DNA from 2 places in the Paraburkholderia sp. UCT31 genome. Region 1 is predicted to be linked to the other one. Evidence: riboswitches for the same ligand, from Rfam matches in the RefSeq annotation. Region 1 holds a riboswitch; the other holds the start of a gene.
What was found. A riboswitch is a leader RNA that binds a small molecule or an ion and turns the genes downstream of it on or off. The one in region 1 is predicted to bind cobalamin.
Positions count from the first base shown of each region.

Region 2: it holds a riboswitch for cobalamin, as region 1 does, so the genes downstream of both, F6X40_RS16690 (TonB-dependent receptor domain-containing protein) here and cobA (uroporphyrinogen-III C-methyltransferase) in region 1, are expected to answer to the same signal.

Region 1 is NZ_VZQP01000026.1:96,730-112,411, reverse strand. Features, by position in the region: gene cobN (cobaltochelatase subunit CobN) at 1-818, opposite strand, end outside; gene cobW (cobalamin biosynthesis protein CobW) at 833-1,924, opposite strand; cobalamin riboswitch at 2,126-2,404, opposite strand; cobalamin riboswitch at 2,485-2,745, shown strand; partial or broken gene cobA (uroporphyrinogen-III C-methyltransferase) at 2,940-3,665, shown strand; gene F6X40_RS43265 (cobalamin biosynthesis protein) at 3,648-4,187, shown strand; gene cobO (cob(I)yrinic acid a,c-diamide adenosyltransferase) at 4,184-4,786, shown strand; gene F6X40_RS22345 (cobyrinate a,c-diamide synthase) at 4,790-6,169, shown strand; gene bluB (5,6-dimethylbenzimidazole synthase) at 6,153-6,812, shown strand; gene F6X40_RS22335 (DUF4136 domain-containing protein) at 6,849-7,463, opposite strand; gene F6X40_RS22330 (CHASE2 domain-containing protein) at 7,506-9,992, opposite strand; gene F6X40_RS22325 (FecR domain-containing protein) at 10,059-11,510, opposite strand; gene F6X40_RS22320 (response regulator transcription factor) at 11,507-12,247, opposite strand; gene F6X40_RS22315 (DEAD/DEAH box helicase) at 13,239-15,682, opposite strand, start outside.
Region 2 is NZ_VZQP01000017.1:111,059-126,740, reverse strand. Features, by position in the region: gene F6X40_RS16720 (cobalamin-binding protein) at 1-827, shown strand, start outside; gene cobC (alpha-ribazole phosphatase) at 881-1,471, opposite strand; gene F6X40_RS16710 (adenosylcobinamide-GDP ribazoletransferase) at 1,456-2,232, opposite strand; gene cobT (nicotinate-nucleotide--dimethylbenzimidazole phosphoribosyltransferase) at 2,306-3,367, opposite strand; gene F6X40_RS16700 (ABC transporter ATP-binding protein) at 3,401-4,210, opposite strand; gene F6X40_RS16695 (FecCD family ABC transporter permease) at 4,240-5,304, opposite strand; gene F6X40_RS16690 (TonB-dependent receptor domain-containing protein) at 5,344-7,275, opposite strand; cobalamin riboswitch at 7,366-7,631, opposite strand; gene F6X40_RS16685 (ATPase) at 7,851-8,210, shown strand; gene F6X40_RS16680 (cell division protein ZapA) at 8,207-8,521, shown strand; RNA gene ssrS (6S RNA) at 8,588-8,769, shown strand; gene F6X40_RS16670 (EVE domain-containing protein) at 8,911-9,369, shown strand; gene F6X40_RS16665 (SIMPL domain-containing protein) at 9,614-10,339, shown strand; gene lgt (prolipoprotein diacylglyceryl transferase) at 10,434-11,339, opposite strand; gene F6X40_RS16655 (LysR family transcriptional regulator) at 11,400-12,386, opposite strand; gene ilvD (dihydroxy-acid dehydratase) at 12,545-14,218, shown strand; gene F6X40_RS16645 (c-type cytochrome) at 14,366-14,704, shown strand; gene F6X40_RS16640 (DUF2486 family protein) at 14,729-15,511, opposite strand; gene F6X40_RS16635 (DNA polymerase III subunit chi) at 15,596-15,682, opposite strand, start outside.

The sequences.
Region 1 (15,682 bases):
GAAGCAGCGAACGCGGTCGTGTTCAGCACGAGCGCGACACCATGTTGGGCGCACAGCGACTGCACGACATCGCGGCTCACCGCATCCTTCAGCGACGTGATCGCGAGCGGCAGCGGATTGAGCCCTTGCGCTTCGAGCGCGTCGATCAGCGCATCGAACACCGCGGTATTGGCGGCCTGCAGATGCGCCTTGTAGAACAGAATCGCGACGACCGGCGCGTCTTGCCGCCAACGCGCCTCCCAGTCGGCGACGATGGGGGTATCGCGCTCGGGGTGATACAACGACGCGGCCGGCAACGCGCGCGGCGGATCGGGTTCGCGCCCCCAGTCGAGCGCGCGATACGCGATGCAGCGCAAAAACGCCTCGGCGTTCTGCGGACCGCCCTCGCGCAGATAGCGCCACAGCTGCTGGCACAACTCGGCGCTCGCGGTGCTGCGCGCGAGCAGGTTCGGGTCTTCCTGCAGATCGCCGGAAAACATCGCGAGTGTTTGCTGTTTGCGCTGCGCGAGCGCGACCACCTGCTCGATGCCGTACGGCCAATACGTTTCGCCGCCGAGATGATCGACGACGACCACGCGCGCATGCTGCAACACGTCGTCCAGATAGAAATCGACCGAGGCAGGCTGACGCAGATACGTGACGTTCGCGAGCCGCACGCTCGGAAAGCCGTCGCCGAGACGCGGCACCACGCTCGCGAGCAGCGACAGCGTGGTGTCGGCGGAACTGAGCACGACGATCTCGGCGGGCTGCTGATCGATGCGGATCACGCCCTGCGTATCGTCGACGAAGCCGCCCGGCGTCGTGCGCAGCAGATGCATGCTGGTGCGCCCGTTTATGCCGTCGCGTTCGACGTCGCGCCGAGCGCCGCGTCGAACGCCTGTTGCAGCGCGTGTTGGTCGAGGTCTGCGCCGATCAGCACGAAGCGGCTCAACGCGCCGTCGCCATTTTCACCCGCTTGCCAGCGCCGGTCGAAGTAGCTGTCGAAGCGCCGGCCCACGCCCTGGATCACGAGACGCATCGCCGCGCCCTGCAGTGCCGCGAAGCCTTTGACACGGTAAATCGTGTGGGTTTCGACGAGCGTCTGCAAGGCGGCGAGCGCCGCGTCGCGCGACGGTACCGATGCCTGCACGACGACCGAATCGAATTCATCGTGGTGATGATCGGGGTCGTCGGCGGAACCGTGGTGGTCATGACGCAGGTGGATCGTCTCTTCCGACGCCGCTTCGAGGCCCAGCAGCGTATGCAGGTCGAGCCGCCCCTGCTGCGCACGCACGATCTTCACCTGCGGCGGAATCTCCGCGCGGATCGCGGCTTCGACCTCGTGCTGCCGCGACTCGTCGATCAGATCGGTCTTGTTCAGAATCACCAGATCGGCCGCCGACAACTGGTCTTCGAACAGCTCGTGCAGCGGCGACTCGTGATCGAGATTCGGATCGGCCTTGCGCTGTGCATCGACGGCGAGCGGGTTATCGGCGAACTGGCCGCTTGCGGCGGCCGGCCCGTCCACCACCGTCACCACCGCGTCGACCGTGAAGCCATTGCGGATCTGCGGCCAGTTGAACGCCTGCACGAGCGGCTTCGGCAACGCGAGCCCCGACGTTTCGATCAGCACGTGATCGAGTTCGTCGCGGCGCTCCGCGAGCTTTTCCATCACCGGGAAAAATTCTTCCTGCACGGTGCAGCACAAACAACCGTTCGCGAGTTCATACAATTGCCCTTCGGTCTCGACGCCGTTTTCATCGCAACCGATGCCGCAGCCCTTGAGGATTTCGCCGTCGATGCCGAGCTCGCCGAACTCGTTGACGATCACCGCGATGCGCTTGCCGCCCGCATGCTGAAGAATGTGCCGCAGCAGCGTGGTTTTGCCGCTGCCGAGAAAGCCCGTGATGATCGTGACGGGGATCTTGCGCAATTGAGTTTGCATCGTGAGGTCCATCCCTTGGCGTTGATCGGTATGCCGGAAAGTCCGCGCGCGGGTCCGCGTCGGCTGGCGAATGGAGCGAATGAAGCACGCGCAGCAGTACCAGCGATCACCGGACACGGGGACGAACGACGGCATGGCCGCGACAACGGAAATACAGAAAGCGGAACTGAGGTCATGAACGCGCCGCCGCATCCCCGCGGCGGTCGTTCTGCTTCTTTGGGCCGGTATCCGGGCTGGCGAAAGCGCCGCTTCCCCTTCCCGGCCGAGTGGTTTCTCGTCCAGTGGTGAAATGTCCACGCGACCTTGCGCGAGGACATCGAAGCCGGCACTGCGGTGCCCGGCTATCAAGCCGGAACCGCTTTTCGCTTACCGTTGCGGGGACAGCACAGGTTAGCCGCTCCAGAGCAGGTGGCTCCCTGTTTCCCGTTTAACTGCATGCGCACGAGCGCGCACGCGAGCACCCAAAGTGCGTGCGAGTGTAGGCCCGGGGACTTGCGCAGTCAAGCAACGCACCGAGCCGGAAAGCGCCGCCGAGGCTTATCCGGCAAGGCGCCATGTGCTATCGTATGCGCGCGTTTGGTGCCCGCACATGCGCTCGCGTGTGCAGTTAAACGGGAAACAGGCAGCGCCTCGCGCGTTCAACCTGTGCTGTCCCCGCAACGGTAAACGACCTGCGGCGCGCGATTCGATTCGCCTTCGATTCCGACGTGCCGCGCATGCGTTTTTTGATGCCACTGTCCCGCGAATCCACAAACCGGGACGGGAAGGCGAAGCGCATGAGGCCGCCAGCCCGGATACCGGCCAGACGCGGAGGCGGTGCCGCATTGCATCCGTGCATCACGTGGCGCCGCCGGCCGCCGGAATCCGCGGGGAACGGATGTGAAGGCGTAGCAGCGCGGCATCGCGCGTGCCCGGATTCGCAGTTGCGCATGACCTCTATATTCACCGCCGCGCGCGCTGTCGCACGCCGCTTCTCTTCTTCCATCACCGCATGGCGCGCGCCATGCACGCCGCGATGACGCGCGCCTGGCTGATCGGCGCCGGTCCCGGCGACGTCGAACTGATCACGCTGAAGGCCACCCGCGCGCTCGCGCAGGCCGATGTCGTGCTCGTCGACGATCTGGTGAATCCCGACGTGCTGCAGTTCGCGCGCACCGACGCGCAAGTCGTGTACGTCGGCAAACGCGGCGGCCATCCGTCGACGCCGCAAGCCGACATCGTCGCGCAAATGCTCGGGCATCTGCGCGCGGGGCGCAGCGTCGCGCGGCTCAAGGGCGGCGATCCGTTCGTGTTCGGCCGCGGCGGCGAAGAGTTGCAGGCGCTACAGGCCGCGGGTATTGAAGTCGACGTGATCAACGGCATCACGGCCGGCATCGCGGCGCCCGCGGCGCTCGGTATCGCAGTCACGCATCGTGATCACGCGCAGGGCGTCGTGTTCGTCACCGGCCACGGCGCCGGCAGTGGCGAACCGGACTGGGCCGCGCTCGCCGCGACGCGCATGACGCTGGTGATCTACAAGGGCATGCGCCGGCTCGGCGAGATCGCCCGCGCATTGCTCGCGGCCGGCATGTCCGCCGACACGCCGTGCGCGGCGATCGAGTCGGCGACGCGGCCTGAGCAGCGTCATGTGCTCGCGCCGCTTCGCGAGTTCGCCGAGGCGGTGGCGCGCGCGGGGCTCGGCTCGCCGGCGATCGTCGTGATCGGCGGTGTGGCGTCGCTCGCACTGGCGCGTGATGCGGCCAAACGCGAGGCCGGCGTTGCTCACGAACTGGCAGCGAGCGCGACACGACACGGACTCGGACGCGCGATCAAAACGCTGAGCGTCGGCATCGGTTGCCGCTTGCACAGCGAAGCCGCTGATATCGAAGCCGCCGTCCGCGCAGCGCTCGGATCGAATGCCTTCGAGCAGATCCGCGCGATCGCGACGATCGACACCAAAGCCAACGAAGCCGGTCTGCTCGAATTCTGCTCGCGTCATCAGCTGCCGCTGCAACTGTTCAGCCGCGAGCAGATCGCCGCGGTACCGGTCGCGTCGCCGTCGGCGGCGGCACACGCGCATCTCGGCGTCGATGGTGTGTGCGAGCCGTGCGCGCTGCTGGCGGCAACGGCGCCGGACTCCACCACAACCGCGCAAAACGCGCGTCTGATCGTACGCAAGACCGCGCACGCCGGCATCACGGTGGCGATCGCAGCGGCGAACAACGCTGCCCTTAGCGACGCGACCCCATCCCATCCCGCCTCTCAAAACCAGGACCCCCGATGAAAACCGATCCGGAATCACATCAACGCATGACCGAACGCCGCCGCGAAGGCCACGAAAAGAAGCAGGCCAGCGCGACCGTCGAAAAAGGCCTGCTGATCGTCAACACCGGCACCGGCAAGGGCAAGAGCACGGCCGCGTTCGGCATGGCCGTGCGGGTGCTCGGCCACGGCATGCGGCTCGGCGTCGTGCAGTTCATCAAAGGCGCGCTGCATACGTCGGAGCGCGATTTCCTCGGCGCGATCGCGCAATGCGATTTCGTCACGATGGGCGACGGCTACACGTGGAACACGCAGAACCGCGAGGCCGACATGGCGACCGCGCGCAAAGGCTGGAACGAAGCGCGGCGGATGATCGAAAGCGGCGACTACCAGATGGTGATCCTCGACGAGTTGAACACCGTGCTGAAGTACGAATACCTGCCGCTCGACGAAGTGCTCGCGGTGATCAACGCGCGTGCGCCGATGTTGCACGTCGTCGTGACCGGACGCCATGCGCCGGACGCGCTGATCGAAGCCGCCGACCTCGTCACCGAAATGCGCGCGATCAAGCATCCGTATCGCGAGCAAGGTGTGAAGGCGCAGCGCGGCGTGGAGTTCTGAGCGATGTCGGCGTCCCCCAACGGGGCTTGGTCCGGGGCGCCCCCCAAGGGGAGTTGCTCCGCGGCGTCCCCCCAGGGGACTTCCTTCGGGGCGTGCCCCGCGCTGTTCATCAGCGCGCCCGCGTCGGGACAAGGCAAAACCACGATCACCGCCGGTCTCGCGCGCTATCACCGGCGGCTCGGACGTCGCGTGCGCGTGTTCAAGACCGGACCGGATTTTCTCGATCCGATGATCCTCGCGCGCGCGAGCGGCGCGCCGGTGCTGTCGCTCGATCTGTGGATGGTCGGCGAAAGCGCATGCCGCAACCTGCTCGCGCGGGCGGCGCAAGAAGCCGATCTGATCCTGATCGAAGGCGTGATGGGCCTGTTCGACGGCACGCCGAGCAGCGCCGATCTGGCGACCACGTTCGGTGTGCCGGTGCTCGCGGTGATTTCCGCGCAGGCGATGGCGCAGACCTTCGGCGCGCTCGCATTCGGCCTTGCGCGCTTCAGGCCGCAACTGCCGTTCCACGGCGTGCTCGCGAATCGCGTCGGCTCCGCCCGGCACGCGCAGATGTTGCAGGAAGCACTGCCGCCCGGGTTGCGCTGGTGCGGCCACCTCGCCGCGAGCGACGAGATCACACTGCCCGACCGCCACCTCGGCCTACACCAGGCCGATGAAATCGACGATCTCGAAGCGCGCCTCGAACGCGCGGCGGATACGCTCGCGTCGACCGCGCTCGCCGAACTGCCGCGCCCGGTCGATTTCGGCGTGCCCTCGCCCGAAGTGCTGCCGCGTCTGCTCGAAGGCAAGCACATCGCGATCGCGCGCGACGCCGCGTTCTCGTTCATCTATCCGGCCAACGTCGCGCTGCTCGAAGCGCTCGGCGCGCGGCTCAGCTATTTCTCGCCGCTCGCCGACGAAGCGTTGCCCGCCGGCACGCACGCGCTCTATCTGCCGGGCGGCTATCCCGAGTTGCATATGGCGACGCTCGCGGGCAACGTGAACAGCGCCGCATCGATCCGAGCGCACGTCGAGGCGGACAAACCGCTGGTCGCCGAATGCGGCGGCATGCTCTATCTGCTCGACACGCTGACCGACGCGCAAGGCACTAGCACGCCGATGCTGGGCCTGCTGCCCGGTCACGCGACGATGCAAACGCGCTTCACGTCGCTCGGCATGCAGCAGATCGATGGCGTCCACGGCACGCTGACCGGGCACACGTTCCACTACTCGAAGCTCGCGACGCCGCTAGCGCCGCAGCGCTTCGCCACGCGCGCGCACAGCGACGCGCGCGGCGAAGCGGTGTTCCGCGTGGGCCCGATTGTGGCAACCTATATGCACGCTTACTGGCCCTCCAACCCGGCTTTCACGGCCGCCCTCTTTCATGGCGAAACCTTTTGACGACTCCGAGCGCGATGCGGTCTATCGCGCGATTTACGAACGCCGCGACATGCGCCACTTCGTGCCCGATCCGGTCGATCCGGCGGTGCTGCGGCGTCTGCTCGACGCGGCGCATCACGCGCCGAGCGTCGGCTACATGCAGCCGTGGCGGATCGTGCGCATCACCGACGCGGCGCTGCGCACGGGCTTGCGCGACATCGTCGAGCGCGAACGGCTCGCCACCGCCGACGCGCTCGGCAAGCGCCGCGACGAGTTCATGAAGCTGAAGGTGGAAGGCATGCGCGAATGCGCGGAGCTGCTGGTGATCGCGTTGATGGACGGGCGCGAGCGCCACGTCTTCGGCCGTCGCACGCTGCCGGAGATGGATCTCGCGTCGGTCGCGTGCGCGATCCAGAACATGTGGCTCGCCGCGCGCGCGGAAGGACTCGGGCTTGGTTGGGTGTCGCTATTCGATGTCGACGCGGTGCACCAGCTACTGGCGATGCCGGAAGGCGCGCGGCCGGTCGCGATTCTGTGCCTGGGCCACGTCGCTGCCTTCTATAGCGAGCCGATGCTCGAAACGGAGCGCTGGGCGAGCCGTCTGCCGCTCGCCGATTGCGTGTTCGAAAACCGCTGGCCGCAAGACGAGCCGGCGCAGGAATAACTGATACTCGCGGCCCCGGCGACCCGAGGCTGCGTTTTAACGCTGCAGCGGCTCCATCGAGTCGACGTTCGGCACACCGCTCGTCTTGTCGATGCTGAGCTTCACACGCCAGTCGGCCGGCGCATCGAACGGCAGCTTCGCGAGCGCGGTTTTCACGAGCAACGGCAGTGCATGCAGCGGGTCCGCATCGCGATCCATGAACACCGCGCCGACCTTGTAGCGCTCGGCGCCGCTCGCGTAGTCGAAAAAACGCAGCGTCAGCGCGTGCTGATACTTGCGCCCAAACAGCAGCGCGCCTGGACCGTCGCTGCCCGCGCCGCAATCGGCGGGCGCGCAATCCTCACCGCCGATGCCGATCGACGCCGGCCGCGTGCTATACGCGATCGACAGCAGATAATGCGCGGGCTTGCCCGCTGTATCGACGAACCCGTGTTTCGCCAACTCGTCGCGCAACAGCTTTTCGACTTGCGGATGATCGGCGCTGTCGTCCTGCGGCTGCGTGCGCGCGAGCGAATAGGTCTGCTCGCCTTGCAGCGCAACGGCGCGGTCGGCGCCGTTAGCGGAGACGGTGTGCACGTCGGCGCTCAGGCCCGCGCAAGCGGTGAGGCTCGCCGCGGCCAGCGCGGCACAGAGGTGAGCGATCTTTGCCATTTTTTGTTTTCTCTCTGGTACATCGAATACATCAAAGGCGCATCAGACGCGCGGTGCGATCGATTCGTCGAGGGGCGCGTCGTCGAGCGCGGGCAGCCAGATCGTGAAGGCCGTCCCCTCGCCGGGCGCGCTGACGACTTCGACGCTGCCACCGTGGCGCGTGACGACGGTTTTGACAAACGCCATGCCGAGTCCCGCCCCACCCACTTCCGGCCGCTCCGCCTCGTGAAAACGGCGAAAGCGCTCGAACAATCCCGCTTGCTGCTCCTCAGGAATGCCATAGCCCTGGTCGCGGATCGTGCACGACACGCGCGGCGCCTCGCTGCCCGCGCGCTTTGCCGCCGGCTGGCCAGTGAAGCTGCACACGATGCGCGTGTCGGGCGGACTGTACTTGACCGCGTTGTTCAGGATATTGACCAGCGCGCGTGTCATCAGCGAGCGGTCGGCACAGATCCAGGGATCGTCGTCGGCGTCGTCGCCGGATTCCGTATGCAGCGCGATGCGCTTCGCATGCGCCTGCGGCCAGACCTCGTCGCTCGCATCGATGACGAGTTCGGTCAGACTCAGCGGCTCGAGCACATAGGCCTGCGATTCGGCCCGCGCCAGTTGCACGAAGTCGTCGGCAAGCGTGAGCGCGCGTTGCGCGTAGCGTTCGATGCGCTCCAGCACGCTGCGCGCGAGCGCAGCCTCGGTCCGCGCGCGCTCGATCTCGACCAGCGCAATGATCGACGCCTGCGGCGAGCGCATGTCGTGCGACAGCAGCCGCAGCGCGTCTTCGCGCTGACGCTCGGCCGCATGGAGCGCCGACACGTCGACGAGACCGGCGATCCAGCCGGTCGTCTCGCCCTGCGCGTTGGTGCAGGTCGCATAACGCAGCAGATGGTCGCGCTCGTTCGCGTCGCGCACCTCGACGCCCTGCGCCATCAGCGCCGCGAACTCGCCGCGCGTCGGATCGAGGAGCGCCGGCCAATGCGCGTGCGCGGACAGATTGCGCTCGTCGTCGGTGGCCGCGCCGGTGTCGATCGTCTTCACGAGCGTGAGGCCGCCGAGCACGCTCTGCATCGGCTGGCCTTCGGGCATCGGCGCGCCTAGCCGCGCGAAATGCGCTTTCGCCGCGTGATTCGCGATCAGCACGACGCCGGCCACGTCGCTGACGAGAATCGGCTCCGGCACGCTATCGAGGCTGTCCCACACGAAGCGCTTCATGTCCTGCACCCGTTGCGCGGCCTGAGCCATCAGCGCCATGTGCTGCGCGAGCACGTCGCCGCCGAATTCGCGGCGGCGCTTCGGCGTCTCGGGCAGCAGATGCGGCTCGTCGGCGAGACGTTGCAGTTCGCCGCGCAGATACGCCATCGTCATTTCGAGGCGTCGCCAGTTCCAGATCGGATAGACGATCACGACGCCGAGGATCGCCGGCACCGGCGAGATCCACAGCCTGCCGCCGTACAGCAGCAGCGCGCTGCCGGTCGCGGCGAGCAGCACCAGCGCGCCGGTCAGCAACAACGAGCGGCGCGGCGACAGCACGAGGAAGCCGGCGAGCAGCGCGGCGAGCGGCCCGAGCGCCGCCGCGAACACGACCCACAGCGCGACCGGCTGGATCTCGCGGCCGCTCAGCAGCGTGTCGAGCACGTTCGCGTGGATGTAGACGCCGGGCAGCGGACCGAGCTCGCCCGATACCGGTGTCGCGAAGCGGTCGTACAGACCCGACGCCGTCACGCCGATCACGACGATGCGCCCGCGCAACTGATCGGCCGGCACCTTGCCGGCGAGCACGTCGGCGAAACTGAGCTTTGGGTGGTTCGCGGCGTTCGGGCCGAACGGAATCAGGAAGCGCTCTTCGCCGCCGTCGTCGCTGCCGCGTGCGGGCTCGTTCGAGGGGCGCGGCGGCAGGCCGCCGCGCAGATGCAGCTTGCCGTGTTCGACCGCGTCGGCGACGAGCACCGTCAGTTGCGGCCAGCGCGAGCGCTCGTCGCCCTGGAAGCGCGCGACGCTGCGCACGATGCCGTCGCTGTCCACTTCGAAATTGATGTGACCGAGCCCGGCAGCAGCCTGCGCGAGCGGCGCGACGGGTTCATCGACGGTGCGCTTGCCGCTCGCATCGGGCGGCGTCAGCAGCACGGGCAGATAGGTCGGGCTCAGCGCGATTGCGTGGGCGAGCTGGGCGTCGTCGACATTGGGCTCGGTGAACAGTACGTCGTAGATCACCGCGGCAGGTCTGGCCGCGGCGATCTGCTCGAGCAGCCGCGCGTGCACGCTGCGCGGCCATGGCCAGCGGCCGAGTGCGTCGATGCTCGCGTTGTCGATCTCGACGACGACGATGTCGGACAGCCGCGGCTGCTCGCGCAGCTTCAGAAACTGGTCGTACACCAGCAGATCGATGCCGGCGCCGACGCGCCCGAACGACGTCAGCAGGATCACCACGAGACCGAGACAGCCAACGCTGACCCACTCGATCAGAAAGCGCCGGCCCGCCCGCCGTCCGAGACGGGCGCGCGGATCGAGGCTCATTCGCGTAGAAGTGGCGGGCACGGGACGATGTAGTCGGAAACGGGAGGACGGACCGGCCAGCAGGCCGGCCCCGAGAATCTACCAGCGTCAGCGCGCAAGCGTAAAGGAGCGGACCGGACTGCTCTTTTCGTAGAAGCGGCCGTTGTCGAACTGCTCGGCGACGATCGTCCAGTAGTAGACGCCCGGAGGCAGATCGCTGATCACGAGTTCGCCGCCCGGCAGATCGGGGCGATCGATTACCGGATGGCTCAGTTCGGCCGTGTTCGCGAGCAGGAAGCGGAAACGGGTCGGCACGTTGCTGCGGCTGACGAACCAGCGGAACTCGTAGTCGCGGCTACCCGCGCGCTGCGCGGCCGAAGCGTCCAGCCCCAACTGGCGGCGCTCGAACGCGTACACGTTCGGCAGGCCGTCGAGACCGTTGCTATCGGTCGACGCGACGCGCACGAAGTACGTGCCGTCGGGCAGATCGCCGAAGTCGGCATGCGGCGCGCTCACGCGCAGGTCTCGCACCAGGTCCAGTTGATCGGCGTCGTGCGAAATCTGCAGCCGATAGCCGACCGCGTGCTCGGCCGGGTTGACGTCGAACGCGACGCTCTTGCCGTCCTGCACGCGCGCCGGCCGCGCGAGCGCGGGTGCGGGCAACAGCTGGACCGGACTGCCGACCGCGCCGCCCGAGTGCGTGACGTTGCCGAAGCTTGCCTCGACCAGCTGCTCGGACGCCTGCAACGGCCTGCCTGGCGCCGGCGCGGTGCTCTGGCCATGCTGCGTGGCCGGATCGACGCCGACCGCGCCGTCGAGCACCGCCACCGCGGTGGTTTGCGTGTCGCCGTCGTAATCGACGCGGAAACGCGTGCCGCGCACCCCGGCGACCACCGAAGGCGAACGGATCTGGAAGCGATCATCGCGTCGCTTCGCATGCGTGACCTGGCTCTCGACCTCGCCGGCGCGCAGTTCAAAGACGCGATCGGCGACGCCGGTCAGCGTGACGTGCCGCAGTCTCTCGATATTGAGTTCGCCGTTCTGCGCGACCGTCACGTATGAGCCGCCGGGCAGTTCGAGCGTCGCGAACCCGTTCGCGCCGGTGCGCAAGCGATCGCCTTCGGCCAGCGTTTCACCGGTTTTCAGCGGCAGATAGGGGCTCGAGTCGAACGCGTGCTCGACCGGACCGCTGGTCGCGACCACGCGAGCCGTGTCCCGATCCTGGCGCAGCCTTTGGGACGGCAAACGCAGCACGATGCCGGCCGCCATGCGGCGCGGCGCGGGCACGTGATTGAGGCTGCTCAACAGCGCCCAGTCGGTCGGATCGGCCATGTAGCGGGCGGCGATGTCATACAGCGTGTCGCCCTCGTGCGTCGTGTACGAAGCGTAGACCGGCGACGCCTTCGCTCCGGTCTTGCCGCGCGCGGGCTGCGCGTGCGCGAGCGCGCTCCAGCCGGTCGCGCCCGTTGCAATCAGACAGGCCGCGGCAAGCCACGCGGCGGCGCGGCGGCCGGGCATGGCGGCGCTGCCCGATGCCGCCCCATCCACGCAGACCGTCACGCTTCCCCCGCGTCTTCAGTGGGTTCGTCGTCGGCGGCCGGTGGGGTGTCGGCTTCGATCCGCTCGAGGCGGTAGCCATAGCCGTAGATCGGCGTGAGCCGATAACCGTGCTCGGGGCGCAGACCGAGCTTGCTGCGCAACATCGACACATGAGTGTCCATCGTGCGCGACGGGATGTCCGTGGCCTGCTTCCAGATCACGTCGAGAATGTGTGCGCGCGACAACGGCCGGCTCATATGCTGGAACAGCAGCAGCGCGAGTTCGAACTCTTTCTGCGTGACGGAGACCGGGGTGCCGCGGACCACGACGTGCTTGACGCTCAGGTCGAACTCGAAGTCGCCGAATACTTCCCTCGTTGCCGGCGGCTTCAGGTAATACGCGCGCCGCAGCAGCGAACCAACCCGCGCGAGCAGCACGGCGCCCGACACGGGCTTGACGAGATAGTCGTCGGCACCGGTATTCAGAATCGAAGTGATGTCGGTTTCGCGGCCGCGGCTCGTCATGAACAGCACCGGCAGGCGCTCGGACAGGCTTTCGCGCACCCAGCGAAGCACTTCTTCGCCGGACATGTCGGGAACGTTCCAGTCGAGCACGAGCAGATCGAACGTCTGACGACGCAACTGGCGCACGAGTTCGCGCCCTGCGCCATACGCGTGACAGACGTGTCCAGCGGCGGACAGCGTTTGACATACAAGGTCGGCCTGAGCCGAATCATCATCGAGGACTGCAATTCTCATAACACCCCACAACGCAACAGCGCCTTCATGGCTGACGGCCGATATACCGGCTGACGACCGGGATGACGGCGCAGCACCGCCGATCCGGCTTCCCAAAAAATTCCGGCTGTTACTTTCTGATTAATGGTCCCTCGCCGTACCCCGCCATGACGCTGCTTTCATGAAACAGAAATCAGCGCATAAATGTAATTTCCATAGCGATTATGCAGGGCAGATCATGATAATCGAAAACCTTCTTTCTTCCCGTTTGCCGTGTACCGGCAATCCGTCGCGAAAAACCCTAATCAGAAACGGCTGACGCGCTTTTCAGGTTTTTCTGGTCTGCCAACACTAGCCGGCGCCGGAAGGAAGTGACACTGCGGACGGAAGATCCTTGCTGGAGCGGCTTTTTGACCACGCTCGCTTATCGGTTTTAAGATTCCTTTCAGGTACTCTTATTTAACAATTGCGTGTTCAGTATAAGAATAATCTCAAAAGAAATCGTTTAAACATTGTTAGATTTTGTCCCGGTCGAGTTGTCATTCGAGGCAGTCGGCTTGACTGCTTCACATTGTTGGCCGAGCGATGACGCGCCGCGAGACGGACCGTCAGCGGGTGATGCGCAGCGTTAGGGCCGCCGGCAAAAAAAATGCGGCGCTGCCCCTGTCGAAGCAACGCCGCCCATAAACACTACACACGCTCGCCGGGGTCTAACCGCACGAGTAACGTCACGTTAGCCCGCGGAAAAGCCGTGCTCAAGATGAAAGAACTTCCTTTGTAACCGTTGGCGAAGTAGTTATTACGCGCCGCACCAGCGCGCGCGACGCGCAAGTCCTACACAGCGCGACTTCGAAATTGGTATGAGTTGAAGGCTCCGTCGACGGTAATTTACATACACAGACGCTTTGTTACAGTGCGGCCCCCGTTGGCGTTGCTGCGGCGCGTCAGATTTCCCCCTTGCGTGTCTGCGTGGCCCGTCTGCGTTGCCTCGTTCGGTCGCTTGCCCGCGCGTTCAACGCGCGCCTTCGATGTCCGGCATCGGCGCGAACAGCGCGTCGAGATCGTCGTCCGAGAACTTTGCGGCGCCGGCCGCATCTTCCGCGAGAATGCTGTCGGCGAGCCCGGCCTTGTGCTCCTGCAACGCGACGATCTTTTCCTCGATGCTGCCGGCCGCGATCAACTTGTACACGAATACCGGCTTGTCCTGTCCCAGCCGATGCGCGCGGTCGGTCGCCTGGTTCTCGGCGGCCGGGTTCCACCACGGGTCGTAGTGGATCACCGTGTCGGCGGCGGTCAGGTTCAGCCCCACGCCGCCGGCCTTCAGGCTGATCAGGAACAGCGGCACCTCGCCCTGCTGGAACCGCTCGACCGGGCTCACGCGATCGGCCGTGTCGCCCGTCAGCATGACGTACGGGATCGCGGCTTCGTCGAGCGCCTCGGCGATCAACGCGAGCATGCCGGTGAACTGCGAGAACAGCAGCACGCGGCGTCCCTCCTCGATCAGCTCCGGCAGCATCGACAGCAGCAGATCGAGCTTGGCCGAGCGCATCGCGCGCTCGCCGCCGCCCGTGGCAGCGCCGTCCGCGATACCGCTGGCGGTGCGCACGAGCCGTGGATCGCAGCACACCTGGCGCAGCTTCAGCAACGCATCGAGCACGATGATGTGGCTGCGCGCGAGCCCCTGCGCGCTGACCGCCGCGCGCACCTTCTGCTGCATCGCGGTGCGCACGGTTTCGTACAGGTCGCGCTGCGCGCCTTCGAGATCGACCGGACACACGATCGTCGTCTTCGGCGGCAGCTCCTTCGCGACCTCGTCCTTGCGACGGCGCAGCATGAACGGCCGGATGCGGCGCGCGAGCAACGCGCGGCGCACGTCGTCGCCGTTCTTTTCGATCGGATTGCGCCAGCGTCGCGTGAAGTCCTTCTGGCTGCCGAGAAAGCCCGGCAGCAGAAAATCGAATTGCGACCACAGCTCGCCGAGATGATTCTCGAGCGGCGTGCCCGTCAGGCCCAGCCGATGCCGCGCCCGCAAGCCGCGAATCGCCTGGGCGGCTTTGGTGGTCGCGTTCTTCACGTACTGCGCCTCATCGAGAATCAGCAGATGATAGTCGTGCTCGGCGAGCACCTTCTGATCGCGCCACAACAGCGCATAAGTGGTCAGGATCAGCTCGGCTTCGCCGATCTGCTGGAAACGTTCCTTTCTCTGCGGCCCGTTCAGCACCAGCACTTTCAGCTCCGGCGCAAAGCGGCGCGCTTCCTCGCGCCAGTTGTGCACGAGCGTGGTCGGCACGACGATCAGCGCGGGATGCGTCAGCCGCCCCGCTTCCTTCTCGGCGAGAACGTGCGCGAGCGTCTGCACGGTTTTGCCGAGGCCCATGTCGTCGGCGAGCACGCCGGCCAGATCCTGTTCGCGCAGGAACTGCATCCAGTTCAGGCCCTGGTGCTGGTACCCGCGCAGCTCGGCCTTCAGCCCGCGCGGCACCGGCACTTCGCGCAGGCCCGGACCGGCTTGCAGACGGCGTGCGAGCTCGCGGATCGAATCGTCGCCGCTGAACTGCCAGCGGCCGGTGTCGTGCAGCGCATCGAGGCGACCCGCATCGACCGCGGGCACGCGCAGAGGCGCGCCTTCGGCAAGCGCGCCGCCGAGCGAATCGAACAGATCGACCAGCACGCGCACCACCGGCTTCAGACGATCGGCGCGCAACCGCAGGCGCTTGTTCTCCTCGGTCTTCAGCTCGATCGGCTCGTCGTCTCGAATACGCTCCAGCGCGCCAGAGAGCCAGCGCCGGTCGCGCCGGAACAGATCGGCCAGCAGCGGTTCGAGCCGCACGTTGCGCTCGCCGACGCGGATGCCCATCTCCAGATCGAACCAGCCGTCGCCGGCCTGCTGCGCGGTGCCGTCGATCGCGTCGATCTCGATCACGTTGTAGCGGAACTCGGGCGCCATCGTCACGCGCCAGCCCTTCGCGACCAGATCCGGCACCGCGTCGTTGACGAACCCGGACCACGCATCGGTGTCGGGCAGACCGAGCATCGTGTCGGGCAACAGACGCGACGCATGCAGGTTGCGCGTCGGCACCTTTTGCAGACCGGTCTTGCGCAATTCCAGCAGACGCTTTTTCTCGGCGTCGTAGCGCCGGCGGATGTGAATCACGTCGCCGCCCGGCAGCGGCACCAGCGTCACGCTGCTGTCGGCGTTGATGCTGACACCGTCGTAGTCGAAGCTCGCGGCCGCCAGTTCTACCGCGGCGGACTTGCGCTCCGCGGCCTTCGCGGCCTTCGCGGTTTTCGCCGTTTTGATGCCCTTCCCCGCGCCGGGCAGCGCATGGCTGTTCAGCGTCAGCACCGGCACCGGTTCGACGTCGATCACCCGAATCGCGGGCGCGTCGTGGGTCGGCGGCAGCGGCAACTCGGGCGCGATCTCGCGCAGCACCGACGCGACGAGCGGCGCCTCGG
Region 2 (15,682 bases), on a different contig from region 1:
ACAGCGGCGCGACCGTCACGCTCGCCGCGCCCGCGCGGCGCGTGATCAGCCTCGCCCCGCACGTGACCGAATTGCTGTACGCCGCGGGCGGCGGCCCGAAGATGGTCGGCGCCGTGTCGTACAGCGACTATCCGCCCGAAGCGAAGCAACTCCCGCGCGTCGGCGACAACAAGGCGCTCGACCTCGAACGCATCGTCGCGCTGAAACCGGACCTGATCGTCGTATGGCGGCATGGCAACGCGCAGCGCCAGCTCGAACGCTTGCGCGAGCTACACGTGCCGCTCTTTTTCAGCGAGCCGCGCCGTCTCGACGATATCGCCGTGTCGCTGACCAGGCTCGGCCGGCTGCTCGGCACATCGGCGAGCGCGGATGCGGCGGCCGCCGCCTTCCGCGACGACATCGCCCGTCTGCGCGCGCGGTATGCGAACCGCCCGGCCGTCAGCGTCTTTTATCAGGTATGGGACCGGCCGCTGATGACGCTCAACGGCGAGCACATGATCAGCGACGTGATCACGCTATGCGGCGGCCGCAATGTGTTCGCGGACCTGCAGCCGCTCGTGCCGACCGTGTCGATCGAAGCGGTGCTCGCGGCGAATCCGCAGGCGATCGTCACCGCCGCGCCCGGCGCGACGCGGCCCGACACGATGCTGCCGCAACTCGACGCATGGCGCGCATGGCCGGGCCTCGCGGCCGTCGCGAACAACAACCTGTTTGCGATCGACGGCGATCTGATCAATCGCCCCGCGCCGCGCATCGCGCAAGGCGCGCGGCAACTGTGCGAGGACCTCGAACTGGCGCGCTCGCGCAGCAAGCAACCCGCGCCATGACGGCGCCGCGTGCGGCGAGAAAAAAGGATCGGTTTTCCGGATGACCACGCGGGTCACGCATTCCATCGCACGAGCGACCACTGCAGCGTCTCGTCGTTACGTCGCAACCAGACGATCCCCGTCATATCCAGCGACCACTGCAGGCAATGCGCGAGCGGCACCTCCAGCACCCACGACGCGATCGCGCGCATCACGCCCGCGTGCGTGACCACGTATGCGGGCGACAGCTCGCGCGTCAGCGCGAACGCATCGAACCACGCTCGCACACGCGCGACGAATTGCGCGACGCTCTCGCCGCCGTGCGCGCGCGCATGTTCGAAATTGGCGGCCCAGTCGTCGAGCAGCGCGCGATCGATCGTATCCCAGCGCTGTGCTTCCCACTCGCCGAAATCCATTTCCTTCAAGCGCTCGTCGTGGCTGACCACGCAGCCGAAGTCGTTCGCGATCTCGGTCGCTAGCGCGGCGCAGCGCGTAAGCGGACTCGTGATCAGCACACGCGGCGCCGGCACCTGCAAGCTCGCGAGCTTCACCGCCAACGCATTGGACGTGACCTCGGCGCTTTCCGCCAACGCGACATCACTATGGCCGTAACAAATCCCCGCCTCGAGCGCGACAGCGGGATGTCGAATCAGGACGATATCCATGCAAGCCCCACCAGGTAGATGCTCAATTCGAAGATCTGCTGCGCGAAGCCGAGGCAATCGCCGGTATAGCCGCCGATGCGTCTGACGAAATAACGGCCCATCGCAAAGCGCAGTGCGAACAGCACAGCACACGTGAGCGCGGCAAAACGCCAGTCGGGCATGCCGGGGCCGTTCGGCCACAGCAGCCAGGGCAGCCCGAACAGCGCGGCGCACAGCAGCGCCGGCCCGCTCAAACGCTGCGCGACCGGCTTGGCTTTGCCGGCCGCGCGCACATAGTCGAGCGTGGCCAGGTAACTGATCGCGCACGCGCGGCTCGCGCCATGCGCCGCAAGCATCAGGCTTGCGGCACGCAGCGGTGGCAACGCCGCGAGCGTTTGCCACTTGATCGCCAGGGCGATCACGAGCGCGATGGCACCAAAAGCACCGATGCGCGAGTCTTGCATGATGCGCAACGCATCGTCGCGCGTATAGGCGCCACCGAACGCATCGATGCAATCGGCGAGACCGTCCTCGTGAAATGCGCCCGTGACCACGAGCGACGCGGCCATCGACAGCAGCACCGCGACACTCGCCGGAAACACGCGCAGCGCGGCCAGATAGACGAGCGCGCTGAAGCCGCCGACCAACACGCCGACGAGCGGAAAATAGCGCGCCGCGGCGTTCAGATAATGCGGCTCGAAGCCGACCCAGCGCGGCACGGGCACGCGCGTGAAGTAACCGAGCGCCGTGAAGAAATAGCGCAGTTCCGCGAGCGGGTTCATGAACGTGGCGAGTGCAGGTTCACGGCGCTGCGGGCCGAGCTTCGCGTTATCGCGAAGCGCGTGCTCACGCGCTTCACGGTTCGCGATCGGCGACGCCCGCCGAATCGAAGCTGGCCATCTCGTTGACGAAGGCCACCGCCGCGCGCAGCAACGGCACCGCGAGCGCGGCGCCCGTGCCTTCGCCGAGCCGCATGTCGAGCGACAGCAGCGGCTGCGCGCCGAAATGATCGAGCATGCGCCGATGCCCGGCCTCGTTCGACGCATGCGCGAACACGCAGTACTCGCGCACGTCGGGCGAGAACGCATCGGCGACCAGCAGCGCGGACGTCGCGATGAAGCCATCGACGAGGATGGTCATGCGCGCCTCGGCGGCCGCCAGATACGCACCCGCCATCATCGCGATTTCGAAGCCGCCGAAGGTCGCGAGCACGTCGAGCGGCGCGCGTGCATCCGCATGGCGCGCGAGCGCCGCCGCGAGCACGTTGCGCTTCTTCGCGAGTCCGGCATTGTCGAGACCCGTGCCGCGGCCGACGCAGTCGTCGATCGGCACACCGCACAGGCGGCTCATCAGACACGCGGCCGCCGAGGTGTTCGCGATGCCCATCTCGCCGAAGCCGATCACGTTCGTGCCGAGCGCCGCGTGATGACGCACGCGCGCGGCGCCCGCCTGCATCGCGGCGAGCGCTTCGGCGTGCGTCATCGCGGCTTCGTGTGCGAAGTTGCGCGTGCCGGGCCCGACCGGAATGTCGACGAGTCGGTCCGTGGACGGCAGCGGCGTCGCGATGCCCGCGTTGACCACTTCGAGTTCGAGACCCGCGACGCGACTGAGCGCGTTGATCGCCGCGCCGCCCGCGATGAAGTTCGCGACCATCTGCGCGGTCACCGCTTGCGGATAGGGGCTCACGCCTTCGGCGGCGATGCCGTGGTCGCCCGCGAAAACGATCATCGCGGGACGCTGCACGGTGGGACGCGTACTACGCTGGATCAGGCCCATCTGGCGCGCGAGGGTTTCGAGCCGGCCGAGGCTGCCGGGCGGTTTGGTGCGCGTATCGATGATCCGCTGCAGCTCGGCGCGCAGCGTCTGATCGAGCGGCGCGACTTCGGGCAAACCGGCTGGGTGTGGGATGCGAGTCATAGGTGTGATCGAAACAAGGGATAGGAACGAATATCAGCCTGACTGTGCGTCATGGCCGGCAGGCGATTCGTGACGCGCGCGCGGCGCGGGTATCAGCGCCTCGTGCTCGCCGTCGCGAATCAGAATCAGCGGATAGCCGAACGCGCGGCTCGTCAACGCGGGCGTCAGCACGTCGCGCACTGGGCCCGCATACGCGCCGCCCGCGCCGTCGAGCAGCAACGCGTGCGTCGCGAAGCGGCGCGCGAGGTTCAGGTCGTGGCACGAGAACAGCACACTACGGCGCGGTTCGCGCGTCCATGCGACGAGCGCTTCGAGACAGTCGACCTGATGATGCAGGTCGAGATGCGACAACGGTTCGTCGAGCAGCAACAGCGGCGCGTCCTGGCACAGCACCGCCGCGAGGGCAACGCGCTGACGCTCGCCGCCCGATAGCGACAGCACGTCGCGCGCCGCAAAGTCCGCAAGGCCGAGCCGTTCGAGCGCCGCCCGCGCGGCCGCGCGATCCTCGTCGCGCTCCCAGCCCCAGCCGCCCAGATGCGGGAAGCGGTTCAGCAGCACGATGTCGAGCACGCTTGCGTTGAACGCATCGGCCGCGCTTTGCGGCATCAGCGCGCGGCGCCGTGCGAGCGGCAGCGGCTGCCAGCCGGCCACGCGCACGCCATCGAGTTCGACATGGCCCGCCGCCGGATGCAACAGCCCCGCCAGCGTCGATAGCAAGGTGGTCTTGCCAGCGCCGTTCGGCCCGGCGATGCACCAGATTTCGCCCGCATGGAACGTGTGCGTGAACGCGTCGAGCAAGGTGCGCGCGCCGGCGCGCAACGTCAGGCGCTGCGTGCTCAGCATCGAACAGGTGGGGCTGGGTTTGGCTCGTATCATCGGCGGCGTTTGAGCAGCATCCACAGGAACACCGGTACGCCGACCAGCGACGTGATCACGCCGACCGGCAATTGCGCGGGCGCGATCACGGTCCGCGCGATCAGATCCGCGCCCATCACCGCGACACCGCCGCCGAGCGCGGCCGCCGGCAGCAGCATGCGCTGATCGTTGCCGAACGCGAGCCGCAGCATGTGCGGCACGACGAGACCGACGAAGCCGATCGTGCCCGCAGTCGTCACCGCCGCGGCCGCCGCCAGCGACGCGACCAGGTACACACGCAAACGCAGCGGCATCACGGCGACGCCCAACGCCTGCGCGGCCGCGTCGCCGCGCAGCAATACGTTCAGACGCGGCGCGGCCGGCACGATCGCAAGCAGCACGAGCGCGAGCGCCATCAGCGCGGTCCACGGCAGCGCGCCGCCGTTGAGGTCGCCGGTGAGCCAGAACAGCATGCCGCGCAGACGGCTGTCGGGCGCGAGATTGAGCAGCAGCGTGATCAGCGCGCCCCACCCGGCCGCGATCACCGCGCCGGTCAATAGCAAACGGGGCGACGTGTCCTGCGGCTCGCCGCGCCATAGCTCGCGACGCGCGAGGCCGAGCACCAGCAGGATCGACACGAACGCACCCGCGAACGCGCTCGCATCGACGATCCACCATGCGCCGCCCGCGATCATCGCAACGAGCGCGAACGTCGCCGCGCCGCCCGACACGCCGAGCACGTATGGCTCGGCCAGCGGATTGCGCAGCAGCACCTGCAGCAGCGCGCCGGCGAGCGCGAGCAACGCGCCGCACGCGAAGCCGGCGAGCGCGCGCGGCAAACGCAACGTACGCACGATTTCGCCGGCGAGATCGTCGCTGCCCGTGCTGCCGAACGTGTGCGTGGGCACGAGTGCCGCAAGCACGCGCGACGGCGCGAGCGGCACGCTGCCGAGCACCAGCGACGCGCCGAGCACCGCCACGGCGGCGAGCGCGAGCCCGAGCCAGATCGCGGCCGCGCGTTTCGCGTTCATCGGGCGCGGCGTCGCCATCGCGGCGCGCAGCGAAGCGGACGCGCGACTCATCCGCATGCGCTCACGCATGCGGCCAACCCGGCGCGCGCGTCACTGCTGCTGCCAGCCGAGCGTGACATACGCACCGCGTCGCGGCGAGTTATACGAGTAGGCCGTTTCATAATCCTTGTTGAACAGATTGTCGATTTGCGCACTGACGTACCACGCTTTGGTGACGTTGTAGCGCGCCGACAGATTCACGATGCCATAACCGCCGAGGTTGCCCGTGCTATCGGTGCGCGGACCGCTGACGATCCACTCGCCGCCAACCCGCCAGCCACCGATGCTGCGATTCACCGCGAACGACCCGAACCGACGCGCGCGCCGCACGAGGTCGGTACCGTTGTCGAGATCGACCGGGTTCTGCAGCGTCACCGTTGCGCGCACGTCGGTCTTGCCGACATGACCGCTCCACGATCCCTCGAGTCCCTGCACCTTCGCATGGCCGACGTTCTCCGCGAGGTAGATGCCGGGGATCGTCTGCACGTAGTCGATCAGATTCGTATAGCGCGTCTGGAATGCGTTCAGACGCATCACGCCGAGCGCATCGGTCGCGTACTGCAAACCGGCTTCGACCGAATGACTGCGCTCGGGCTGGATCGACGGGTTGCCGCTGATCGGATAGTACAGATCGTCGAAGCTCGGCGCGCGGAACGCATCCGAATAGCTTGCGGTTACCTTCCAGCGCGACGTGATGTCGAATCCGTAGCCGAGATAGTAACTGTTCGCTCCACCGAAATCGGAGTACTGGTCGCGTCGCACGTTGGCCTGAATCTGGTTGCGGCCGAAGCGCGCGCTGTAGCCCGCGAAGACCGAATCGACGTGACGGTCGGGCGCGGCGAACGTGTCGGAGTCGAGCGTCTGGTCGAGATGCTCGTAGCCGAGTTGCAGCTTCTGGTTCGCGGCGAGCGCGAAATCGTTCTGCCACGTGTACTGGCGATTGTCGGTATCGAAGCGGCCGTTGTCGATGCCATTGGTGTTCGACACGCTGCGGTCGTCGCCCTCGGCGAGCGTGACGTGGGTGGTCCACCAGTCGGTCAGCTTGCCGTTCGCGAATACCGACACCTGACGCACCTTGCTATAGAGATTGTTCAGATCGGTGGGCTCGCCGTACGCATTGTCGTAGCTGTTGTCGTTGTTCGACTGGAAGTAGCTGACGCCCGCGTCCCACCTGTCGGTGAACTTGTGACGCAGCGACGCGCTGATGCTCTCGTTCAGATTGCCGTTTGCGTTCGGATTCGCGTTCGGCGCCTCGAGCGGATTGAGCGACGAAAAGCCGTCGTCCTTCGTGCGCGCGAGCGAAATATTGAAAGTCGTGCGCCCGTCCTGATCGAGCGCGCCGTTCACGCCGGCCGTTTGCGTCTGCGTGCGATAGCTGCCGTAGCCGACCGAAAAATTGAAACGCGGCGGATGATCGCCGCCGTCTTTCGTGAACACCTGCACGACGCCGCCGATCGCGCCCGAGCCATACAACGCCGACACGTTGCCGTTCACCACTTCGACGTGATCGACCTGATCGAGCGGAATCTGTGCGAGTTGAGCTGAGCCGAGACTCACCGAATCGACGCGCACGCCGTCGATCAGCAGCAGCGATTGCGTCGACGATGCGCCGCGCAGAAAGAGGCTCGTGGTCGAACCGGGGCCACCCGTGCGCGAGATTTGCGCGCCTGGCGCGAGTTGCAGCAGGCCGGGCAGATCGGTCGCGGTCGTGTCGGCGATGTCCTGCTGATCGAACCGCGTGGTCTGCGGGATCGCATCGCGCAACGCTTGCGGTCCGCGTTGCGCGGTCACGACGATCGGCGACAGCAGGTTGCCCGGCGCATCGGTGGAAGTGAGATTGGCCGCGTCGGCAACGTTTGCGGCGCTCGCAGCGGTTGCATCCGTCGCGGACGATGAAGACGCGGGCTCGGCGCTTTGCGCATGCACGACGAGCGGCAGGCTCGCGAACGCGAGCAGCGTTGCGCGGGCGATGGGGGACAGCATGGGATGACATTCCTGTGGATAGCGTGCGCGGCCTGCTTCCCCGCGGGCCGACGCGTCACGAGGCGCCCCCTTGTTTAGCGTTTTCGCGGGGGGACGTCCCTCTTTTCTGGCCGGTATCCGGGCTACGACACATCGATCCCGCCTTCCCACGCGTGACGCGCAGTGGCACACTCGCACGTTGAACTTCCAACCTTGCGACCAGGACCGACCTGCATGAGCACATCACATGCGGTCGCTTACCGTTGCGGGGGCAGCGCAGGTTCGCGCATCCGGTTTTGGCACCGCGCGCGCCCTGCTTCCCGTTTAACTGCGCGCGCCGAAAAGCGCGCGCGGGCACCAGAGTGCGGGAAGTTTAGGAGCGGCGTCACGGGGCGTCAAGAAAGGTCGACCGGAGCGCAATCGGTTCTGTTGAATGCAGGTTATTGTCGGATGGATTGCCGGTTTTTATCTTATGGTCGACGACGCGACACCCAACGAACGTGCACGAAGCGATGCTGTTACGTCTCGAAACGAGACAATTGTCGGAACCTGTAATATTCCGCGCTAAAATGCGATGTCTTTAGAGGACGCAGCACATGCTCACCGAACTCGAATCACTCTCCCAGAACATCGGCAAGCTGATTGCGATCAGCCAGCGCCACAACGAAGCGCGGCTCGCGCTCGAAGAGCAGCTCGCGCAAACGCGTGCCGAAGTGCAAGCCACGCATGCGGAACTCGCGCAATTGCGCGAAGAGCGCGACGCACTGCAGGCGGAACGCGACGCGCTGTCCGCCAAGATCGACGACGCTCAGGTGCGCCTGAATGCGATTCTCGAAAAATTGCCGCGCGCACGCGCGAGCAGCGAACCGGATAACCAGCTCGATCTGCTCGAGTCCGCCCGGCCCGAACACGAGGAAGCGGAAAGCGACGTGAGCCGACACGGAGAAAGCGCATGACCACCAAGCAGATCGAAGTATCGATTCTCGAAGTACCCTATCGTCTCGCCTGTTCGCCGGAAACGGAAGGCGCGCTGCTCGAGGCGGTCGCGCGCGTCGACGCCGAGATGCAGAAAATCCGCAGCGGCAGCAACGTGCGCGGCACCGATCGCATCGCGGTGATGGCTGCGCTGTCGCTGGCATCGGAACTGCTTAAGCTGCAAAGCAGCGTGCGACACGGAGAAGCATTTCCCGCTGAAGAAATCCGGCGTACAATGCAGCAAATGAACGAACAGCTAGGTACTGTGATCGAGCAGTACAGCTTGCAGTAAGCAGTAGTGGGCCGGTTTCGAACCGGTCACGTGTTCAACGGTTTGGGTTGTAGCTTCATCGGTTTAGCTTCCCTGCCTGGTTCGCCAAGGTCATACATTCCTTGAACCAATGCCATGTGCACGGTTGCGGAAATTTGTAGCACGGGTGTGCGCGTCACTCAGTCTGATGTACCCGAAGTGTTGCTAACTGCGACCAATTCTGAACCCTCGGTTCAGGATGCCGGCCTAGCGGCTAAGGCGGGGATCTTATCTGGAACGGCATCGGACTTCGGTTCGATGCCGTTTTTCTTTGGTCATCGTTTTTTCGTTTGAGCGCCTTTTTCAGGGGCTTTTCCGTACGCGCCTGCTGTTGTTGCGCTTCGTTCAATCTCACACGCTCACTCCGATTCATGCGCTACTGGCTGATGAAGTCCGAACCGGACGAAGCAAGCATCGACGACCTCGCCAACGCACCTCATCGCACCTTGCCGTGGACCGGCGTACGCAACTATCAGGCGCGCAACTTCATGCGCGACGTGATGCAGGTCGGCGACGGCGTGCTCTTCTATCATTCGAGCTGTCCGGAGCCCGGCATCGCGGGCATCGCGGAGGTCTCGTCGACCGTGTATCCGGACCCTACGCAGTTCGATAAAAAGAGTCCGTACTACGACGCGAAATCGTCGCCAGAAACGCCGCGCTGGATGCTCGTCGACGTCGTGTTCAAGAAGAAAATCGCGCTGATTCCGCTTGCCGCGCTGCGCGAGCATGCCGAATTGCAGGACATGCGCGTGCTCGCCAAAGGCAACCGCCTGTCGATCACGCCGGTGACCGAAGCCGAATGGCGCTTCATCACTAAACAGCTGGTTTAAGGGCGAACGCGCGACGCGGCACCTGTCGTGATCGCATCCAGGTCATCGTTTCCGATGCGGCGGCGAAGCACTAATTGGGGAACCAAGCGTCGGTAAAACGCGCCTAATCGGTCGACGAAAGCGTGAGCTCGAACCGGCCGCTCGACGGCAAGCCGATGCATTCGCCAGCGCATCTGTCAAACCGCGCGCCACACCCGGCGCTCGCGTCGAACGTGCACAACCTGTTCAAACAAGGATTCCAGTCATGACGACAAAAACCGCACGGTCCCTCGCACTTGCGCTCGCCTTGGGCGCGCCTGTGGCACTCGCACTGAACCCTGCGCCCGCTCGAGCGCAGACCATGATGCCGCAGCCTTCGGGCGTGCTGTCGCTGAATGCGCAGGCGAGCGCGGAAGTCCCGCAGGACGAAGTCGAAATCACGCTGTTTTACGAGCAGGAAGCGAGCGAGCCGTCGTCGCTGACGTCGACGCTGAACGAACGCGCCGACGCGGCATTGCAGAAAGCGCGCGGCGTCAGCGGCGTGACCGCGCGCTCGGGCGCGTTCTCGATCTTCCCGTCGACGGACCGCGACGGACGCATCACGACGTGGCGCGGCCGCACGGAAGTCGTGCTCGAATCGCGCGACTTCGCCGCGGCATCGAAGCTCGCCGGACAGATGGCATCGATCATGCAGGTTGGCAACGTGCGTTTCTCGCTGTCGCCGCAAGCGCAGCGCGCGGCCGAACAGCGGCTCAGCGGCGAGGCGATCAAATCGTTTCGCGAGCAGGCCGCGGCGGCCTCGCAGGCGTTCGGCTTTAGCGGCTATTCGATCCGCGAGGTCAACGTGAATCACAGCGGCGTGATGCCGCGTCCGATGATGATGATGAGCGCACGCGCGATGGGCGCCGACGCGAAGAGCGCGCCGCTGTCGCTCGAAGGCGGCACGTCGACGGTGACGGTCAACGTGTCGGGGTCGGTGCAGATGAAGTGACGCGCAAGCGCAAGCCCAAACAGAAAACGCCACGGCATCCATCGATGCCGTGGCGTTTTTTCATGCAACGCTCGCTACGCTAGCCGAGCGCCGCTCAGTTCGCGCCAACCGCCTGCGCCTGCTCGCGACGCTCACGGCGATACGCCCACACCATCAGGCCGATGCCCGCGAGAATCATGGGCAGCGACAGCCATTGACCCATCGACAGCCCCATCGCGAGCAGGCCGAGGAAATCGTCCGGCTCGCGCGCGAATTCGACCGTGAAGCGCGCCAGGCCGTAGCCGATCAGGAACATCGCGGAAATCGCGCCGAGCGGCTTCGGTTTGCGCGAGAAAAAGATCAGCACGAAGAACAGCGCCACGCCTTCGAGCGCTATCTCGTACAGCTCCGACGGATGTCGCGGCAGCATGTGATATTGCGCGAACACTTCGTTCAGATGCCATTGCGCGGCCAGTTGCGGATGCGCGGCGAGCCATGTGGCGTCGTCAGGCGCGGCGCCGGGAAACAGCATCGCCCACGGCGCGGACGGATCGGTCACGCGGCCCCACAGCTCGCCGTTGATGAAGTTGCCGAGGCGCCCCGCTGCGAGGCCCGTGGGCACCATCGGCGCGACGAAGTCGGTGACTTGCAGCCACGAGCGCTTGCGCTGATAAGCGAACAGCATCATCGCGATCGTCACGCCGAGAAAGCCGCCGTGAAACGACATGCCGCCTTCCCACACCTTGAAGATGTCGAGCGGATGCGCGAAATAAAAGCTCGCCTTGTAGAACAGCACATAGCCGAGCCGGCCGCCGAGGATCGTACCTAGCACGCCGTAGAACAGCATGTCGTCGATATCCTTCGCGGTCCAGCCTTGCGCGGCGACGTACGGCAGCCGCAGCCGCAGCCGGGCGACGACGATCGCCGCGACGAACGCGACGAGGTACATCAAGCCATACCAGCGCACGGCGAGCGGCCCCAGATGGATGGCGACAGGGTCGAAATTGGGGTGAATGAGCATCGTGTAGTTATGGGCAGTTCAGGTTCGAAAGCAGTTTTTACAGGGAATCAGAAGCGGGATCTAGACACGCGACGCGACGCTCGCCGCATGCGCGCGCACGATGTCGATGAAGCCCGCCAGCACCGGGCTGACCTCGTCGCTGCGCCAGACGAGGCCCGTCTCGATCGCGGGCACCGACTCGGACAGCGGCCGGTACACGACGCCCGTGCGCCGCAGGTTACGCAACGATTGCGGCACCAGCGCGACGCCCATGCCGGCCGACACGAGACTCACGATGGTCTGCATCTGGATCGCCTCCTGGCCGATCCGTGGCGCGAGGCCCGCAACGCCGTAGCAATCCATAATGATGTCATAAAAGCCTGGCGCGAGACGCCTTGGGAAGATCACGAGCGGCGCGTCGGCGACATCGCGCAGGCTGACGGGCATGTCGAGCCATTCGGCGGCGGGGTCTTCGGCGGCGCTGCCCTTGCCGTTTGCGTTCACGCTGCCCCGCAAGCCTTGCGCCATCTCCGTCGACATCGCGATCACGAGCGGCTCGCGCGCGATCGGCAGCCACGACAGCTGCGCCGCATGTCGCGACGGCAGCGGCGCGATCACCAGACCCGCGTCGATACGCCCGGCCACCAGTTCCTCGACCTGCACGTCGCTGGTCGCCTCGGTCAGTTCGAGCCGCACGCGCGGATGCCGCGCGCCGAAATCGCGCAGCAGCAGCGGCAGCAGGCCGTAATCCGCAGTCGACACGAACGCGAGCGACAGCACGCCCGCCTCGCCGCGCGCGAGGCTCTGCGCGAGCGGCCTGAGCCCTTCCGCGGCCGCGAGCAGCCGCTGCACCTCCGGCAACAGATCGGCGCCGACCGCCGTCAACTCGACCGAGCGCTTGGTGCGCGCGAACAGCTCGACGCCGAGTGTCTCCTCGAGCGCGCGGATCGCCTGCGACAACGGCGGCTGCGTCATCGACAGACGCGCGGCCGCGCGCCCGAAGTGCTTTTCCTCGGCGACGGTGACGAAATAGCGCAACTGGCGCAGGTCGGGGATCGTCGGCAGCATGATTAATATATTTTACGACCTGAACAACCGCGAATAATACACACGACGCGTGTCACGCAAATCCGCCGGTTTGCACGGTCTGGCGGAACTACACTGAACGGATGCGCGCGCGGACGCCGCCGCGCGCTTTCATCAGAACAGCCAGACTGGAGCTCCCCATGGCCTACAACCGTCGTTCGAAGAACATCACGCAAGGCATCGCGCGTTCACCGAATCGCTCGATGTACTACGCGCTCGGCTACCAGAAAGAGGATTTCGACAAACCGATGATCGGCATCGCCAACGGCCACTCGACGATTACGCCGTGCAACGCCGGCCTGCAGCGTCTCGCCGACGCGGCAGTCACCGCGATCAGGCGCGCCGACGCGAACCCGCAGACCTTCGGCACGCCGACGATCTCGGACGGCATGTCGATGGGCACCGAGGGCATGAAGTACTCGCTCGTGTCGCGCGAGGTGATCGCCGATTGCATCGAGACCTGCGTGCAAGGGCAATGGATGGACGGCGTGGTCGTGATCGGCGGCTGCGACAAGAACATGCCGGGCGGCATGATCGGCCTCGCGCGCATGAACGTGCCGGGCATCTACGTGTACGGCGGCACGATCCGGCCGGGCAACTGGAAAGGCACCGATCTGACGATCGTATCGTCGTTCGAGGCGGTCGGCGAATTCACGGCGGGCCGCATGTCGCAGGAGGATTTCGAGGGCATCGAGAAAAATGCGTGTCCGTCGACCGGTTCGTGCGGCGGCATGTACACGGCCAATACGATGAGCTCGTCGTTCGAGGCGCTCGGCATGTCGCTCATGTATTCGTCGACGATGGCGAATCCCGACCAGGAGAAGGTCGACTCGGCCGCCGAATCGGCGCGTGTGCTCGTCGAAGCCGTCAAGAAGGATCTGAAGCCGCGCGACATCATCACGAAGCAGTCGATCGAAAACGCGGTTGCCTTGATCATGGCGACCGGCGGCTCGACCAACGCGGTGCTGCACTACCTGGCGATCGCGCACGCGGCCGAGATCGAATGGACGATCGAGGACTTCGAGCGCATGCGCAAAAAAGTGCCGGTGATCTGCAACCTGAAGCCGTCGGGCCAGTACGTCGCCACCGATCTGCACAAGGCGGGCGGCATTCCGCAGGTGCTGAAGATCCTGCTCGACGCCGGGCTTCTGCACGGCGATTGCATGACGATCACCGGCAAAACGATCGCCGAGGAGTTGAAGGACGTACCAGCCAAGCCGCGCAGCGATCAGCAGGTGATCTTCCCGATCGACAAGGCGCTCTACGCCGAAGGCCATCTCGCGATCCTGAAGGGCAATCTGGCCGAAGACGGCGCGGTCGCCAAGATCACCGGGCTCAAGAACCCCGTCATCACGGGCCCGGCGCGCGTGTTCGACGACGAGCAGAGCGCGCTCGAAGCGATCCTCGCCGACAAGATCGGCGCCGGCGACGTCGTCGTGCTGCGCTATCTTGGCCCGAAGGGCGGCCCCGGCATGCCGGAAATGCTCGCGCCGACCTCGGCGATCATCGGCAAGGGGCTCGGCGAATCGGTCGGGCTCATCACCGACGGCCGCTTCTCGGGCGGCACCTGGGGCATGGTGGTTGGGCACGTCGCGCCGGAGGCGTTCGTCGGCGGCACGATCGCGCTCGTGCAGGAAGGCGATTCGATCACGATCGACGCGCACCGGCTGCTGCTGCAACTGAACATCGACGATGCCGAGCTGCAGCGCCGCCGCGCCGCGTGGCAGGCGCCGGAGCCGCGCTACACACGCGGCGTGATGGCCAAGTATTTCGCGCTCGCGCAACCGGCGAATCGAGGGGCGGTGACGGGGTAATGACCGCGGCCGGCGTGGCCCGCCCCGACAGGGATAACCCGCCGCCACGTTACGCGAAAACGCAAGGGGCGCACGAAAATCCGTGCGCCCCTTTGCTCTTATAATGCGTGCACCACGAGCCGGGCATCTGCACTGGCGGAGACCATAATGAAATCGATGTCGTACGCGGCCGTAGCAGCCACTGTTGCGCTCGCCGCCGCATTGAGCGCCGCCAGTCCCGCAGCCCGAGCCGAAACAGCCGGGCTCGCGCTCGCCCAGCAGAAGAACTGCATGAGCTGCCACTCGGTCACTCGCCCGTTCATGGGGCCGGCGCTGCACGACGTTGCAGCCCGCTATGCGGGACGCAACGACGCCGCCTCCTATCTGAAGCGCAAGATCCTCGATGGCGGCACCGGCGTATGGGGAACCGTGCCGATGCCCGCGAACACGCAACTGACGCCCGATCAGGCGGCCACGCTGGCGGCTTGGGTGCTGACGCTCAAATAACGGCGCTCTCAGGTCACCGCGGCGTCAACGCGAGCGCCGCGCGATTTCTTCTTCCACCGCTTCACGTACCCAGTCGGTCATCTCGGCTTCGAGCGTCTGCGCGACCTCGCGCGTGATCTGGCTCACGAGCAGACTGGTGTGCTGCTGCACTGCATCACGGCAGCGCGCCTCGATGATGCCGCGCCCCTCGCCCGTCAGAAAACGCTGGAAGCGTCCGTGCAAACGTGCGGCGAGCGCGTCGGCATCGAGTGTGGGCTGAGCGGGAGCGGCTTCGTGCGCGCCTTCATGGTCGATATCCGGCGGCACGGTCGCGCCGGCTTCGAGCGGTATGAAGGGCTCGGTACGATCGAACACGCCGGGCGACACCTCCACGTCCTCATGCAAGTCGTCATGCCCATGTCGCACATGAATGCCGTGATGCGGCCGTGCGTGTTTTCTCGGGCGCGTGTGATCAGCCACGTGCGGCTGATGAAGCTCGGTCTGCGCGAGAGGCTGATGCTCCGCCGCATGCGGGGCTTCTCGCGTCGGCATCGGCTCCGGCACGAGCACGGGCTCCGGCGAACTCAGTTGCTCGGGCGCCAGCGTCGGGTCGGCTCGATGCGCGGGCGGTGGCACGAACGCGGGCTCCGTGCGGGAAGCGGGCTCGGGCACCACCGCCGGTTGCGCGACGGCTGGGCTTGCGGGCTCGGCACCCGGCTGGGATGCAGGCGCGGCGGCATCGGTCGACGCCTCGCGCGTCTCGCGCGCGCGGCCCGGCACGAGGACCTCGTTCAGGACCGGAATCGAATTGTCGTGGGGATCGGACACGTGCGCTCTCCGTGTTTGAGTCGAAGCCAGGGCAGGCGGTCCGCATGCCGCGTTCCTCGCGGCCATGACGCGCAGCGCAACGAACTAGCCGCCCTGCTTGTAGTTGTTCAAAGCATAGCCGCGATCGCGATAGAAGCGATAGCGCTCGCGGCCCGCGGCGAGTTCCTCGTG